Regions from separate parts of the Bacillus sp. FG16 genome, predicted to be linked through region 2. Evidence: riboswitches for the same ligand, from Rfam matches in the RefSeq annotation. Region 2 holds a riboswitch; each other region holds the start of a gene.
What was found. Region 2 has a riboswitch for cyclic di-GMP ahead of ACODS7_RS17780 (methyl-accepting chemotaxis protein). Riboswitches for the same ligand answer to the same signal wherever they lie in the genome.

Region 1 (5,996 bases), on a different contig from region 2:
TAAGCTAGTAAATAGTTTTTTTACCATCTCTTATGTAATCCCCTTCATATCCATTTTATAGACAAGAAAGAGACAAGGTTAAAGCCATTCCCTTATCTCTTCTCATTTTCCTCTTTTATCTTAAAATTCCTCTTACTTACATAGGAGCGTCTGTTAGTTCCCAAGTTAGTGAAGTTGTGTATTGTGTTTGTTCTTTTTTCGTTTTACCTGGTACAGATAACTCTACGCTTTGTTTCGCTTCTGTTGCATCTTTACCAAACGTATTTACCCATGTACCCATACCTTGGTTTTCTTTTGCATCGATTAAATCAGATGCTGCACCACTTGGATTTAATGTGATAGATTGTTCTGCTGTTGGTGCGTCGCTACCTGCATTTGATTTCAAAGCTGAATTTTTTAATGTCAATGCCGCGCCATCCAACGCTTTATCATCTGCAGTTTTGAATTGACCATTTTGTTTTACTGTTAAATGCCATCCAGCATTTGTACCACGATTATCTGTTACTTGAACGTAGTTCGGCACGTCAATTACAGAACCGTCTACTTTTTTCTTTACTTTATCTAATTCTGCAAAGTAGATTTCGTTATTCCCTGATGCTTTTTGTGTTTTAAAGTTGAAGTTAGATACATAATCAATACTTAGTGGACCATCTGTACCTTTTTTATCTGGATCAACTGGATCTACAGTTTCATCTGGATTCTCTGGATTAACAACATCAATTTTATCTGTATTTTTCTCGAATTTAATAAATGCTTTTGAGTCTAATTTCCCGCCATCTTTCTCAGCTGCAAATGCAGACGTCCCTACTGATACTGATGATAATGTTACCGCTCCAATTAATGCTATTTTTGCTAGTTTCATAGTTTTATACCCCTTTATGATTATTTTTAAAATTCAGTCATTCTTAATTTTAAATCTTATATAAGCTTAGTTTGGTGTATCTTCTAAAGTCCAAGTTAACTCAGCTGAATATTTCGCATCTTTTTCTTTCGCTGTCGTACCTGGTACGAATAAGCTCACACTCTGTTTACCTTGTTCTGTTCCTTTACCGAATGCAGTCGTCCAATCACCCATACCTTTATTCTTTGCGGCAGTAGTAATTTCCACCGCATCTCCACCTGGAGCTAGCGTTACTTTATTTTTAAATGTTGTAGGTGCATATTGTGCATCAGTTACAGAATTTACAGCTGGGTTACTTAAGCTTAAAGCTGCATTTGTTAACTCACTATTACCACTTTTAAATTGTGCATTTTGCTTTACTTTCAATTTCCATCCTGCATTTGTACCACGGTTATCTGTTACAGATACGAAGTTAGGTACTTCAACTGTTTTGCTCTCTTGTTTCACTTTATCCAATTTTGCAAAGTACGTTTGATCATTACCAGAGATAACTTGCTCGCCGAAGTGTAAGTTAGAAACGTAGTTAATACTTAATGGACCTTTTGTTCCTATTTCATGTTCACCAGGGTTCTCTGGTGTAACTTTTTCATTTGGATTTTCTGGATTGTTTGGATCTGTTGTGCTTGTATCTTCAATAAACGTTACATCTGTTTTTGATTTCATATTTGCTTTCTCTTCCGCAAATGCTGAAGTTCCTACTGCTGCAACTGATGTTAATAATACTGCACCGATTAATGCTAATTTTGCTAGTTTCATATGTACCTTCCCCTTTTCTCTGTTTTCATCTATTTTTTATTTTGAATACACTTGCTTTCCCCTAATTCTTTTGAATACATATAGAGATAAAACAATCGAAAACAATCCTATATATTGTTTGAAGTCCCGTGTCTGGCCTCCTGTTTTCGGTAAATATTTATCTCCATTTTTATTTTTATCAACTGTCTCTTTTTTTGTATTTATCTTTGCCGGATCAGTTGATGTATTTGGTGTATAGCTATTCGAAAATGTAATACCCGCTTTTGAATTCGTACTTGTAGCCGTTACTACATTTGCCATAAGAAACGGCACACATATAACTGTGGAAACGATAATACCAACTATTTTTTTCATTACTCTCTCCTTTCTAAAATTTATATATTTCATATATTTTTAGAGAGGAGCATCGGTTAATGTCCATTCTAGCTGTCCAGCATATTTAGTATTTGCTTTGACATTCGGCCCTGGTTTTACTTGTAAATGAATTCCTTCGTTTTCCTTCCAATTTAGTGAAACCTCCTCGTCGTTTTTAGAAGTATACGAGAATGCTTCTATACTAGAAGTACTTAAAGGTGTATCCTTTCCATTTCGTTTGTAAATCAATGCTCCTGTCAATGTGTCATTTTGCGCTGAAGTTAATGGTGTGATTTCCTTTACATATACACTCCATTTTTGCTTTTTAACACGATCATCAGTTACCTTTAAAGGATTTGAAATCGCCTTCGGTGCGTATGTCGTTGTTTTCGATGGCATTGTTAAATCTCCAAATGTAATTTCTTTTGGTACGTCTACTAACTTTAAAGTCCCATCAACGACAGTAACCGGCACTTGAATCTCCGCTTGTACACCTTGCTTCGTTTCAATTACAACCGTTACAGTATGATTCCCTATTGTTTTGGTATCTGGAATATTGATTAACTTCACTACTGATATTGGTTTATCTACATCCAAATGCGTATCTACAGATAAATCTGTCACAAATTTAGAAATATCCATTTTTGTTAAATCTGTTCCTTGCACTACTTTTTGTGGGACTGGTTTCCCAGTTGGAATACCTTTATAGCTTATTTTTGCGACTCCATCTCGATTACTATCTTGCCCATTCTTATCACCATCTAAATAATTTTTAGCTGACACCGGTATTTCAAGATAACCATTTTTGTAATATTTCATTACATCAGCACCTTTTACAGGAGAACCTGTAATTGTCATCTCGTAAATTTTCCCGTTGAATTCTTCTGTTTTTAGCGCATTTGCTTTCGCAACCGCAGTGACTTTATTGTTTTTCCTGCTAATATCAAAGAAGCTACTTACATCATCTCCACTCTCCACATCTTGAATGGAAACATTATTCACAGTAAAATCCTTATTCACTTCACTTTCTAATACAAAAGATTTCGCATAGTGAATGTCTTTCGATTGAGCAGGCATATTTTGATATACCTTATAAGAAAGTTGACGGGAATTATCTTCCACAATATCTCCTATTACACTTGGAGCTGGAATTTCAATTTGTGCAATCGCTAATTGATCGTATGATACATTAACACCTGAAGCATTTAACCTAACTTCTAGCGGTAATTCTGTTAAATTATCAAATGTAATTGTCATATCTGCTTCTGGAGTAGCTACTGGGCCTGCTGTTCCAGAAAACTCTATTTTATTATTCCCTTTGTCTTGATACCTAATTGAACTCGTATCATACACGTATAAATTCGTTAAATGACTACCATCATTACGTAACGTAACATTTTTATAACTGTTTATCCTTTTGAAATTCCACATTGCTGTTAATGGTACTTTTTTACTTGTTCCGTGTTCATAAAATTCAAAGGAAGCATTATAAGTTTGTCCTGACCTTCCGTTCCCATATAATTGTAAAAAGTTTTTTGCATCATCTTTAGTTATTGGTGTTTTAACATCTACAGATGAAGCTGTCATAGAGTGAATATTAATACGGACATCTATCCATTTCCCTTGATATTCACCAGCTTTTTTTACTAATACATACTGTTCTCTATTTGAATTTCTAAATGTATATTGACTTTGACCACTTCTATCATTGCTACTACCCTTTACCTCATATGTTACTTGTGGGCTCCAAACAAATCTAAAAGCATATTTACCCAAGATAGAAGGCCCTTCACCTGTTCTATTATTTATTACTTTTACATTTGGATATTTAAGAATACTTGTAACAGGACTAGCAGCTAGTAGAGATTGGCTCTTTAATGCCTTCTCAGGTTGAATAGCAGGTAATTCCTGATTACTTTCGTTTATCCTATTGCTCTCTTTTAATTCATTTTCCTTTGGTATGAGTTCTTCATTAACCTTTTCTTTCGCTAAAGTCTTCGTTTCTTTTGGAACTTCAGCGTTAGTAGCATTTATTTCTTGTTTTTTATTTTCTTCCGATACTTTCACTTTTTCACTGATTTCTTTTTTCATAACTTCCTCTGAAGCCTTTGGATTTTCATCAGAAATAGCTACATTTAAAGCCTCTTTTTTCTCTACAACATGTAGAGAAGGAGATTCAATTTTCTTTTCATTCCCTTCAAACTTCACTATCGGTTCAAATTTGTACTCTCCAGCTTTTTTCATTTGAATGACTACATATACGTCACCGATAAAATTACTTTGTTCATTCTTTTCAATTTTTACAATGTGATCTTCTGTTACTGAAATGTTTTGAATCGCTTTATTGTTTTCGTTCATTTTTTTTGTTTCTGCTTCATTGAACAGCTGTTCATTAGATAATTTCAGCTCGATATTAGCATCTTGTTTATTTGTATTTGTAATCTTTAATACTACATTTTCATCAACTTTTATTTCTTGTTTATCCATATGAACGATAAAACGTCCTTGCTCGTCGTTTGTAACCGCATAAACTTTCGTTGCAGAGTAATCTAGCACACCAACTTGCGTAAATAATATTCCTCCAGCGAGAAGTATACGCCCAAATTTACCTATTTGATTTTGCAATGTACTTCCCTCCCTCACTTCTTATGAACCGAATATTTTGAACATTAAATTTATTATTCAGCTAAATTTACAATCATAATGTGTATTCCTAGAAAATAAAAAGCCTGGTTGCCTTTTCGATTTTCATACATCACAACATGTGTGAAAATCCAAACTGCAACCAGACTATCATAGTAATTTTCATTACCTTAGACTCTTAGCTTTGCGACCTATCCTTTCGAATAGTGTGCCCATTTATTTTTTCTTTTTGAGACAATAAAAAATCCGGTTGCCTCTTCGATTTTCATACATACAACTATGTGTGAAAATCCAAACTGCAACCAGACTATCATAGTAATTTTCATTACCTTAGACTCTTAGCTTTGCGACCTATCCTTTCGAATAGTGTGCCCATTTATTTTTTCTTTTTGAGACAATAAAAAATCCGGTTGCCTCTTCGATTTTCATACATACAACTATGTGTGAAAATCCAAACTGCAACCAGACTATCATAGTAATTTTCATTACTTTAGACTCTTAGCTTTGCGACCTATCCTTTCGAATAGTGTGCCAAAAATAGGTATTTATTTATCGTGTTTTGAATATACCATTAAAACCCAAAAAAGAAAATAGTTTTTTTAGAAAAAAACAATTAATTTTTATAGTCTAAATTTTTCACTGAAAAATCCATAATAAAAACTTAAAAAAACATTTTGATCTTAGAAATACATCATACATTCTTTATCGATAAAATGAGATTTTTACTATCCACAAATAGCAAGATAAAATAGAAAAACATCACTTATTTGGAAGTGATGTTTTTTCTATTTAATGCAGTGGTAACATAACCTCAACCGTCGTTCCAACCCCAACTTCACTTTCAAAACTCATTTTACCGTTGTGGTCTTTAATAATTTTTTCTGTAACTACTAAACCTAGACCAGTTCCTGTTTCTTTCGTTGTATAAAAGGCTTCATTTAACTTTGGAATTTTATCTTTCGGAATGCCGCATCCCTCATCTTTCACTTGAATGATGATTCCATCTTTTACAGTAACTTTAATCGTAATTGTTCCGCCAACTGACATTGCTTCAATTGCATTTTTAATTAAATTAAAAAAGACCTGTTTTAATCGTTTTTCATCACATGTAATTGATGGTAAGTCTTTACTGTAAATACCTTGTATATAGACTCCTTGTTTTAAAGCAGGCTTTTCCATAACTCGAATAACATAAGAGATAATTTCTTGTATGTTATGAGTTTCTGATTCTAGTGATTTAGATTTCTCAAATCCACTAAGTTCTGTAGCAATTATATGAATCCGATCTACTTCTTGTTTCATAATATCACTATAAATTTTATCCTCTGGATGCTTGTCTGCT
Region 2 (5,996 bases):
TGAATGCCCACCGATTGTAAAGAAATCATCATGAACACCAATTTTTGAGATTCCTAATACATCAATCCAAGCTTTCGCTATTTTTTCTTCCGCTTCGGTAGATGGTGCAATATATTCTTGTAAACGAAGTGGTTCATAGTCTGCTTCTAGTTGTGCTAATCGCTTCAAATCAACCTTTTTATTCGGTGTAAGTGGCAGTTCATTAATATAAATTAATTTAGACGGTACCATATAATCTGGTAATCGTTCTCTTAAATCATGTATTAAAGTTTCCATAGCAACTTCATTACTAGTTGTATAGAAAGCAACTAAGTAATGACTACCTTCTTCACCTTTCTTCGTAAATACAGCTGCATCTTTTACCATTTCATATTTTGCAATTGTGTTTTGGATTTCACCCAATTCAATTCGATGTCCTCTAATTTTCACTTGATTGTCTTTACGATGTAAAAACTCAATATTTCCGTCTTCCAATATTTTAACAATATCACCTGTTTTATATATCTTACTATCATGTTTTTCATGATGTGGAATAAATACTTCCTCTGTTTTTTCCGGCTTATTAAAGTAACCTTTTGCTAAACCTACTGACTCTATATATAATTCTCCTGGAATACCAATTGGACAAACTTTCATATTGTCATTTAATATCCAAACTTTATAATTATCCGCTGGCTTCCCGATTGGGATACTAGCAAGTTGATCGTTTAACTCCGCTGGAATTGGATATGTCGTTGTTGTAATTGTACATTCTGTCGGGCCATACGCGTTATTTAACTGAACGTGAGTACCAATTCTCTCTCGCCATAGTTTTACTACTTCAGCAGTAAGCATTTCTCCACCAACTGCAATCCTCTTTAATGAATCGAGCTTATACTTACTTTCATCTGGAAGATATGTTGCTACTTGTTGTAGGAAAATTGTAGCTAAGCCTAAAATAGATGTTGCCTTTGCTTTATAAATTGCATTTGCAAAAGCTTCTACCGAAAGCCTTTGTTCATCCAATAACACATATATATTTCCACCGCAGAATAATGACGCGAATAACTCCCAAATAGATGCGTCAAAACTAAATGAAGGGAACTGCGCGAAAATATCTTCTTCACTTAATTCATAATGCCTTTGCATCCATGTACATAAATTCACTACTCCGCGGTGCGCAAGCATTGTTCCTTTCGGATTTCCCGTAGAACCGGATGTATAGATCATATATGCGATATCATCAAGATCAATTGCCACGTTCACATCTATTTCTGAAAATTGTTCAATATCGTAAAGAGATAATTCTCGAATATCCTCAAACGGTACTTTCGCTTCTTTCGTTAAAACTAATTTTGATTGGCTATCCTCGATAATATATTGCACTCGATTTGCTGGATAATCTGGGTCAATCGGAATATAAGCTGCACCTGTTTTTAAAACTGCTAATATACTGACTACCGTATCAATACTTCGCTTCATAAAGATACCGACATAATCACCTTGTTTCACCCCATGATGTAATAACATGTGAGCAATTTTATTACTTTTTTTATTTAGTTGTTCATATGTTAATGTTCCCTCCACCGAAGATAAAGCTATACGCTTTGAAAATTTCCTTACTGTTTCACAAAACATATCCGCAATACTTTTATTCGGGTATAGCACTTCTGTGTCATTTATTTCTTTATATATCACTAATTCTTCTTCTGTAATAATATTCATATCTACAACACATTGCGTCTCTTTTTTTATACCTTGCTGAATTACATACTGAATTTGCTTTATATAGCGAAGTGCTGTTTCTTCTTTCAATTGCTTTTCATTATAAGAAACTTCAAAACAACTATCCTTTAATTCAATAAAGTTTAATTGACTATTTCTATTTTCTTTTCCTACTGTAACTGCAGGTTTCCCCCATTTTTCTTCATCATATTGTAACAATATCTTCCGTTCTTCTTCCATACTTTCTAACTGCATGATTTGATCATTAATTTCTATCCTTAGCTCTTCATAAGAAAGTTCTTGTTCAATTGTAATACATAACGGATAACTACTCTGTCTCATGTAATAAGGTATCACTATACGTTTTTCATTACTAACATGATATAGCCATACAAAAGTAGCTGCGATTAAATCTAATTTATTTCGTTCAAACGCTTGTATATCCTTAATTTTCATTTGAGTATATTCATTTACTTGAATATCCTTTGGTATCATAAACGGTTCATAATTTTGTTGCGAAAATTGTTCATATCTCTCCACATATGAACGTTTTAAGAAAATACTCATACTGAATCCTCTCACTCTCCATAATATAAAAATGAAACTTTGATCATTGGAGGACATGTTCCACCAATGATTAAAATCACAACCGTATATCATTAGATATAAATATATAATTATTCATTTTAAAAAAAGATTAAGGTGTAGATTAAATCTACACCTTATATTATTCTATTAACTTTTAAATTCCCCAATTAACTCTTGCAGCTCCTGTGCAAGCCAGCTTAAAGAAGTAGCTAATTCTGCAATATCTTGTACTGACATTTCCTGTTCTTTCATACTCTCTTCAATATTACCACTACTATTCGCATACGTATTTGCAATATGTGATAGTTCATTTACAACTTGAACGATATTTTGGCTATTTTGCAAAATATCACCTGAATTGCTAGAAACCGCCTTAACTTGGTCCGTAACAGAATGTGCTGATTTTGAAATTTTCTCGAAGAACGCACCACTACTTTGAACAAGAGTAATTCCAGATTCTACTTCTTTTGAACCTTTTTGCATTGAAACTACAGCCTCTTCTGCTTCAGCTTGTGTTTCCCCAATTAATTTAGCTATATCTTTCGCTGACGTTTCAGTTTGCTCAGCTAATTTACGTACTTCATCAGCGACCACTGCAAATCCTCTTCCAGCAGCCCCAGCACGTGAAGCTTCAATAGAAGCATTTAACGCAAGTAAATTGGTTTGATTTGAAATACCTGTAATTACGGTTACGATATCACTAATTTCCTTCGATCTTGTTTCCAATGAATAAATAATCGAAGATAAATCTTTTACTGCATTTTGGATTAAATTCATTTGATTAATAATTTGTCCAATTACTTCATTACCTTCAATTGAATGTTGCTCCATACCTTCTGAGGCAACCGCAACCAGTTTCGCAGCCCCAGTTATCTCTTCCACCTTATTTTCCATTCCGTGCACAATTCCTAAGCATTGTTGTACTGAAGTTTCTTGAGACTGTGCTCCTACTCTTAAACCTTCCATGGAACCTGCAATTTCTTGAACTGCCATACTGTTTTCCTCAGTACTTGCCGATAATTCTTGTGATGAAGAAGAAACTTGCTCTGCAGTTTGTTTTACTTTATCTATAATTCCTTTAAATTTCTCAATCGTTGCATTGAAATAAGTATTAATAATACCAATGTCATCTGGTCTTTCTTTTAATTTAATACTTAAATCACCCTCACCAACTTTACGTAATCCCTCTCTTAGGTCTTTTAATGGGGCTAACGAATTACGAACAATAAAGAATTGAATAACAGTCGCAATAGCTAATGAAATACAAATGAATAGTAAACCTTGCATCATAAATTTCTTCTTTGTATCTGGAATAACAGAAGCATCTACATCTGCCGCAACAATTGCGACAATATTTTTTTCTCCATCCGTAATGGGCTCTAATATTGTCACCCATGAGCCTAGTTCATCTTCATATACTTCTGTCATTTGTGCCTTTTTCGTATCTATCACTTTATCGTATGCCTTCATCCAATGAGCTGGTTGTTCATAATAGTCACCCGGCTTTACAGGTACTGCATTTGTTAACTCTGTAGTCAAACCAACGATTTGTAATTCTCGTTTGTCATTGGGTTTTGCTCCCGTAATATACGTTTGTCCAACACTTTTTAAATCTTTTGTCACTTCATCTAATTGCTCTTTTAACTTTTCCTTCTTCTCCTTTTGGGCTGTAGGATCTTTCGCAAGATCTTTCACTAATTCTGCGTCTAATTGATTTATTACAGTATCTCCTGTTTCAATAGACTGTCTTTCAAATAAAGACATCATACTATTTTGAAACATGTTGAAACTTAACGCGCCCATACTTCCAACAAGCGTCAAAATAACTAGTACGGTTAATAAGACGTTCTTTTGAAGAAACGTTAACTTATGCCAATACTTTTTCATTAATATCCACCTTCCTTAATTAACATAACAAAAAAACAAAATATACGAATATTTTGTTTGAAAATGTTTCTCAATATATTCGAGAATAAAAAAAAGCCAATGTAAAAGCATTGGCCAAGACCAACCCTATCCGTCCGGTAACTGGCTAGCATAGCCTTTCGACCTTAGCTCCTGTAGTTTTGCGTCCTCATGTTTCCATCAGTTTGCCTTTCTCGCTGAACGAGTTGAACGATATGGGAGTTCTATGAGAATTAATTTATTCTCTTTCAAAGATTACAACATATAAATCAAAATGTCTACTTATTTAGAGATATAAATACAAATTTTTAACGCATTGCTTTTTCGAAATAATTTCAAAAAGTACGTGAATGTTACTTTTTTTGTGTTATATAATAAAAAATGTATAAATAACAAGGATTTCTTCGGGTATTTATTTAATTTTCATTCAAATTAAACTATTCGAATATATCTTAATTAATGAATTTCGGAGGTAGTTTATCATGTTTTGGCTACAATTTCTTACCTTGTTACTCTGTATTTTTATTGGTGCACGCCTAGGCGGAGTTGGTTTAGGAGTAATGGGTGGAGTTGGTATGGCAATACTCGTTTTTGTCTTCCACTTACAACCGACCGCGCCTCCTATTGATGTAATGCTCATGATTTTGGCAGTAATTACAGCTGCTGGTGCTTTGCAAGCTGCTGGTGGAATGGACTATCTTGTTCATCTAGCTGAAAAAGCATTGCGAAAAAATCCAAAGCGTATTACTTTTTTTGCTCCAATTGTTACTTATTTATTCACACTATGTGCAGGTACTGGTCACGTTGCCTATTCTGTACTTCCTGTTATTGCAGAAGTCTCTCGTGAATCAGGGATTAGACCGGAACGCCCAATGTCGATTGCCGTAATCGCTTCTCAGCAAGCAATTACAGCTAGTCCGATTTCAGCTGCCACAGTTGCTCTTTTAGCAATGTTCGCTGACTATAAAATTACCTTATTAGATATTTTAAAAGTAAGTATCCCTTCTACTTTCATTGCTTGTATGTTAGCAGCATTCGTTGCTAGTAAGATGGGAAAAGAATTAAATGAAGACCCTGAATACTTAAAACGATTAAACGAAGGAATGATTCCTAAACTTGAAGAGAAAAAAGAATTTGTAGGTGTAAAAGGCGCCAAATTATCAGTTATCCTTTTCCTAGTTGGAACCTTCCTTGTTGTACTTCTTGGTTCATTTGAAGCACTTCGTCCAGGATGGATAGTTGATGGGAAGTTAGCTCGTCTTTCCATGCCGAACACAATTGAGATGGTTATGTTAACTATCGCGGCTCTTATTATTATTTTCTGTAAACCAAATGTAGAAAGCATTGTGTCTGGTAACGTCTTTAAAGCAGGGGCAACAGCAGTTGTTGCTATTTTCGGTATCGCTTGGATGGGAGATACTTTCTTTAACGGAAACTTAAATATGATTCAAGGATCCATTCAGCATTTAGTAACAAGTGCACCTTGGCTATTTGCCATCGCGCTATTCATTCTATCTATTTTACTGTACAGCCAAGCAGCAACAGTACGTGCCTTAATGCCACTTGGACTATCCCTTGGTATTCCACCAGCACTACTGATTGCGATGTTCCCTGCAGTAAACGGATATTTCTTCATTCCAAACTATGGAACAATCGTTGCTGCCATTAACTTTGACCGTACTGGTACAACAGGTATCGGTAAATACGTATTAAATCATAGCTTTATGATTCCAGGTTTAATCGCAACATTTACTTCTATCGGCATTGGAATGCTTTTAATTTCTATTATGTTTTAAAGA
Region 3 (5,996 bases), on a different contig from region 2:
TGTAACCTGGTAAGCTCTTCGTCTCTACTAATTTGTATTTTCCTACTGATAGCTCTGAAACGTTTGCTTTTCCTTCTTTATCTGTCGTTACTTCTGTTACTACTTTGCCTTTGTCGTCTTGAACTTCGAAGACTACGCCTTCTAATACTTTTTGGCTATCTTTATCTACTTTTGTGATTTCTACATTTCCCTTGTCTAACATTTCGTTTTCTACTGTTAAAGCAAGAGATTTTGTCATGCCTTTTTCAATTTGGAAAGTAATCGGATCTACTAATTGTTTATACCCTTTTGGTGCCTTTACTTCTACTAACTTGTATGTGCCGACTGATAAATTAGTAACTTGTGCTTGTCCTTTTTTATCTGTCGTTATTTTAGCGACTACTTGTCCTGCTGCATCTTGAATCTCAAATACTGCATCAGCTAAAGCATCTTTATTTTCTTTATCTACTTTTGTAATTTCTACATTTCCTGTATCCACTAATTCATTTTCTACTGTTAGCTTTAGCGCTGTTACTCTACCCTTTTCAATTTCGAATGAAATTGGCTTTTCTAGTGGTTTGTATCCTGCCGGTGTTTCTACTTCCACCAACTCATACTTCCCAATAGGTAAATCTGAAACGTTTGCTTTTCCTTCTTTATCCGTCGTTACTTTCGCAACTACTTTTCCTTTTGAATCACGTACTTCAAATACAACATTTTCTAATGGAGCTTTACTATCTTTATCTATTTTTGTTATCTCTACATTCCCTGTATCCACCATTTCATTTTCTACTTTTAATGATAGAACCTCGGTCATGCCTTTTTTGATTTCAAATGATACTGGTTTTTCTAGCTTTTTATAACCAGGTAAACTTTCTACCTCTACTAATTCATACTTTCCTACAGGTAAATCTGAAACATTTGCTTTTCCATCTTTATCTGTCGTTACTTTTGTAACTTCATTACCCTTTTCATCTTGGACGATGAATGTTACTCCCGCTAACGGTGCTTTATTATCTTTATCTATCTTTGTTATCTCTATATTTCCCGTATCTACCATTTCATTTTCTATTTTTAATGATAGAACTTCGGTCATGCCTTTTTTGATTTCAAATGATACTGGATCTGTTAGTTTCTTATAGCCTGGCAAACTTTCTTTCTCTACTAATTTGTACTTTCCTACTGATAGATCTGAGATTTTTGCTTTACCATTTTTATCTGTTTTTACTTCCTTTACTACTGTTCCAGCTTCATCTTGCACTTCAAAGACTACACCTTTTAATGCTTTTTTGTTATCTTTATCTACTTTTGTAATTTCTACTGAACCTTTATCTAACTGTTCATTTTCTACTTTCAATGATAGGACTGTTGTCATACCTTTTGTAATTTCGAATGATACTGAATCTGTTAGCTTTTTGTAGCCAGGTAAGCTTTTCGTCTCTACTAATTTGTACTTTCCTACTAATAAATCAGAGATTTTTGCTTTACCATCTTTATCTGTTTTTACTTCTGTTACTACTTTGCCTTGCTCATCTTGCACTTCGAAGACTACGCCCTCTAATACTTTTTGACTATCTTTATCTATTTTTGTAATTTCTACTGAACCTTTGTCTAACTGCTCATTTTCTACTTTTATTGCTAAAGCTTTTGTCATACCTTTTTTTATTTCAAATGGTACTGGTTCTGTTAGCTTTTTATAACCTGGTAAGCTTTTCGTCTCTACTAATTTGTACTTTCCTACTGATAGATCTGAAACGTTTGCTTTTCCATCTTTATCTGTTACTACTTTTCTTACTACGCCATCTTTCTCATCTTGGACTTCAAATTCGACACCGGCTAATACTGCCCCGTTTTCTTTGTCCACTTTTGTAATTTCTATATTACCTTTGTCTACCATTGCATTTTCCACTTGTATTGGGAATATGCCGTCCCCTGTTACATTTACTTCGAACTCTGTTTCTTTTAATTGGTAGCCTTCAGGTGCTTTTGTTTCTTTTAAAATATATTTTCCTGGTGCTAACGGTTTAGAGATTGCCTTACCATCTTTATCTGTAACAATATGTTCGACTACTACACCGTCTTTTACTATATCAAACTCTGCATTTGCTAATGGTTTTTCACCATTTTCCGAATCAATTTTCTTTACTTCAATTTGACCCTTTTGCATAGTGTTTTTAATTTCAATTGTTTTTGTTTCTCCAGCTTGAAGTGTAACCTCTACTGGGCTTGTTAATTTTTGATATCCTTCTGGCGCTACTGTTTCATAAACTTTATACGTCCCAGGAGCTAAAGTTTGAGGTACTGAAAAACCTTTTTCGTCCGTTTTCAGTTTTGCAACAACTTCATTTGCACTATTTCGAACTTCAAATTCGGCACCTTTTAACCCTTTATTCGAATCCTCAGCATCTATTTTATGAATTGATACTGTACCGTCTTTTGGAGCTTCAGGCGGCGTAATGGTTACTTCTTTTGATGTTAATGTTTTATCATCAAAATGTAATTCTGCTTTATTAGGAATCTTCTTATCTACGTAAGAAGATAAGTCTGCATTATTTTTAATTTTCGCCTTAATACTAAGGTTAATTATCTGGTCTTCATATGACTTATAGTCAAAACTCTCACCAAATGTAAATGTTACTTCACTTTTTTGTTTATCTATCTTTAATGTTCCTTTAGAAGTAATATCTTGGCCATTTTGATCATACACCTTTGCCTCTAATACTTCTAAAACATCTTCTAAATCATCACTAATTACCATAGATGTGTATTTAGGCGGATCTTTCGGTATATGTGTACCAACTTGATATTGAATAGGTTGATCCATTTGTGTTAACTGCTGATGTTCTACAGACTTACCAATCTCATCAACTATATTTTTTTCAATGCTAGGTGGATTATCGTCACCTGAACCGGATCCTCCCCCACCACTTACGAATACTTGTCCTACTTTTTCTTCAGTTTTAATATTTTTGCCTTCTAATTTCACTGTATTTTTATGAGGCTTTGCAGCAGGATTTGTAACCTTTGTTTTATATCTTAAAATATAGCCTTTTGAACTGTCTGGAAATTCAATTGTAAATCCAGTCTTTGTTGCATTAATTTTAATGTTAGATAAATCTGCTGGCTTAATATTTGTTGGTGCATAACCATCTTCAAATACAGCCTCTTCTAATACTACGCTGTCTGTAATTAACTCATGCCCAGGTCCTAATGTATCTGTTAATTTAAGATCTTGCATTTCTGTTCCAGTTGCATTTACATATACAAGCCAATCAGCAATTGAAGGATCTTCTTGATTATAAGAACCCCATTTCAATAAATTTTCCGTATTGGGCTGTGGCTTCGGTCTCTCTGTCGTATTATTTACACTTACTTCTTTATTGACGATTTGACCATCAACGTTAAATTCTAATGGAATTTCTTTAACACCATCATATGCTTCTAGACCAAAGTAGAATTCTACGAATAAAGAACCTTTAATGTTATTCTTTCCTTCTACGTAATCACCCATAGTACATGTTAATAGGCCCTTTTTCATCTCACATGTACCAACTGTTTTTCCTTCAGCATCTTTTAAAGGAAAACTCATATTCATAAGGTCTTTTCGAAACTCTTTTGGCATATCAATTGTGAATTGATCTCCACTTTTTATTTTTTCTTTAGCTGACCACTTCACTTCTACTTTCATACCATCTGAGGCTTGATACGGTTCAGATGTCGTGCCATCAGTACGGGAAATATTAATTTCGTCCACTGGACTTTTCATCACAGCAGCTTGAATAACTGGAGCCCACACATTCAGCACTGAAAATAATACTAGAAAAACTAATGAAACCATTGAAATATGCCTTTTAGTACTTTTCATTTGCATAGTTCCCTCCTATTTTTTTATATTTATATAACAAAAAAAAGACCGTCCGGTTGCATCAAAAATGTGCAACCAGACGATCTTAGTAACCAATATGTATTACCGTAGACTCTAAGCTTTGCGGCCTATCCTTTCGAATAGTGTGCTAAAAATATCTTTTATTCTTTTTTTGTTTCATTTTCCTCTTAAACCAAATATTACTATACCGTCTGGACGGTTATAATTCAATACTCTATAAAATTGTTCTATTTTTCTAATAAAAAAAACAATTCACCACTACATTAAATAAGTAATGGTGAATTGTTTTCACATTATATAGTTCGTATATTCTATTTATACGAATTAACAATAAGAGCTTGAATCACTTTTTCTCTTAACTCGGGGCTTAGTCTGCCAACCCCTAAATATTCCGAATACCATAATCCATCTGCTGCTAATCTAATAATTGTTGCACATACTGAATCTATCTCATCGTTTTCTATATTCTTTTGCAGTTGCTGAAATGATTGTTGTAATGGCTCAAGTAATTCAGGTTTTAACATGAATGCTGCCATCATACTACTAGACAACTCTTCTGTTCTTCTCTCATTACTTAATCTTTCCTCTACAAAAGAGCGAACCCATCTCCCTTTCCTCTCTGAGTCTTCCGCTACTTTATTGTAAATAGCGCCCTCATAATCCTCTATCCCTCTGACTATCATACCTTCTATTAAAGCTTCTTTATTTGCAAAGTGATACAATAATCCACCTTTACTTACACCCGCCTCTTTTGCCACTGCTTCTAAGGTTAATTTAGCAACCCCTTTACATTGCACAATTTGAGAAGCGGCCGCCAAAATCTTTTGCCGCGTTATGCTGATACTCATTCCTTTTTAAAACCCCATTTCTACTAAATTTATATAAATACGAATCTTATTTTTAATATTGTTGATTACTACTAAGTATTTTCTTTATACAACAAAAGCTTCATTACCTTTGAATTTTTAGTTACTTATTCTATTAAAAATTTCCATATCATTCAATATGATAACATCAAATACACAACATTGACTATACATCTATACTTTCATATTCATTCCTAATATATCCATTAATAAAATTTACCGATTTAGTCCTTCTTATTACTTTATCCCGCTATTTGCTGGACAGTAAGACCCCCACCTCAAAATTCAGCTAAAACAAAGGAGTTAGGCGGGAGGCGGGCTGCCCATAAATGCCCGATTGGTGAGAACTAATAATCAGTGGGGAATGAACAAAATCCCCACTGATTAAAGTTTCACTTTATATACGCAACATGGACAAGTATATTTCATTTATGTTGCTCCTTTTATTTTTCCTAAAAATAATCTTACCTATTTTTTAGACAAAGTCCTCAAAAAAGAAAACCACCTACCCCCTAAAGAATATAGGGAACAGATGGTTTATGTGTTTTATTAGAAAGTAGTGCCTTCTTTTTTATAATATTCTTTTGAAATCTCTTCATAAAATGCGGCTGATGTCGCGTAGAAATAAGGTGCTAACCATAAGAAACCGATTCCTATAGTAAGAATACTTAATATGAACCAGCCTAAGAAACTTAAGCATAGTAAAAAGTAATCCATTTTATGTCCATTCATCATATGACGACTCTCAGTAATCGCTTGATTCGCTGTATATTCTGGATGATCATTCAAAATAAAATATGTCATAGAATAAGAAAATGATTTAATAATACCTGGAATAATAAGAAGTAATGTCCATAGAGTCAAGTATACATACATTAGTAAATATGTTAAAAACGACTTCATCAACTTACTTCCATCGCTAAACCATCTAAATATATGACCAATGCGAGCATCAGTCCCACGAATTGCATTTAAAACAAGATAATAGGCACCTATTGTTAATGGACCAATAACAAGCATTACAATAATACTTACTGTAAGTGAATCACTTGCCTCTTCCCAACCCCAAAATATCGAGAAAATACCTGTTGTTAGCATTTCAACAGCTCCAATAAGGATTCCAATTAATAAAGTTGCCCCTACCGCTAATCCCCATCTTCCTTTTAATGCATCAAGTGCTTCTCTTTTCAACTGACTTATCATATATAACCTCCTAATACTATTTGTATTTTTGTATACCATTTACATCAAAAATTCCACATATT

Region 1: another riboswitch for cyclic di-GMP. It lies ahead of ACODS7_RS28125 (WxL domain-containing protein); the one in region 2 lies ahead of ACODS7_RS17780 (methyl-accepting chemotaxis protein).
Region 3: another riboswitch for cyclic di-GMP. It lies ahead of ACODS7_RS14855 (SpaA isopeptide-forming pilin-related protein); the one in region 2 lies ahead of ACODS7_RS17780 (methyl-accepting chemotaxis protein).

What each region holds. Positions count from the first base shown of each region.
Region 1 covers NZ_JBMDKC010000123.1:3,464-9,459, forward strand. The annotation lists gene ACODS7_RS28105 (WxLIP family cell surface protein) at 1-27, opposite strand, end outside; gene ACODS7_RS28110 (WxL domain-containing protein) at 137-862, opposite strand; gene ACODS7_RS28115 (WxL domain-containing protein) at 929-1,657, opposite strand; gene ACODS7_RS28120 (EF2685/EF0750 family sortase-dependent surface protein) at 1,694-2,011, opposite strand; gene ACODS7_RS28125 (WxL domain-containing protein) at 2,051-4,636, opposite strand; cyclic di-GMP riboswitch class I at 4,789-4,877, opposite strand; cyclic di-GMP riboswitch class I at 4,949-5,037, opposite strand; cyclic di-GMP riboswitch class I at 5,109-5,197, opposite strand; gene ACODS7_RS28130 (ATP-binding protein) at 5,444-5,996, opposite strand, start outside.
Region 2 covers NZ_JBMDKC010000047.1:29,946-35,941, reverse strand. The annotation lists gene ACODS7_RS17785 (non-ribosomal peptide synthetase) at 1-2,265, opposite strand, end outside; gene ACODS7_RS17780 (methyl-accepting chemotaxis protein) at 2,440-4,179, opposite strand; cyclic di-GMP riboswitch class I at 4,313-4,397, opposite strand; gene ACODS7_RS17775 (anaerobic C4-dicarboxylate transporter family protein) at 4,680-5,993, shown strand.
Region 3 covers NZ_JBMDKC010000035.1:43,090-49,085, reverse strand. The annotation lists partial or broken gene ACODS7_RS14855 (SpaA isopeptide-forming pilin-related protein) at 1-3,850, opposite strand, end outside; cyclic di-GMP riboswitch class I at 3,912-4,004, opposite strand; gene ACODS7_RS14850 (TetR/AcrR family transcriptional regulator) at 4,177-4,713, opposite strand; gene ACODS7_RS14845 (DUF975 family protein) at 5,281-5,934, opposite strand.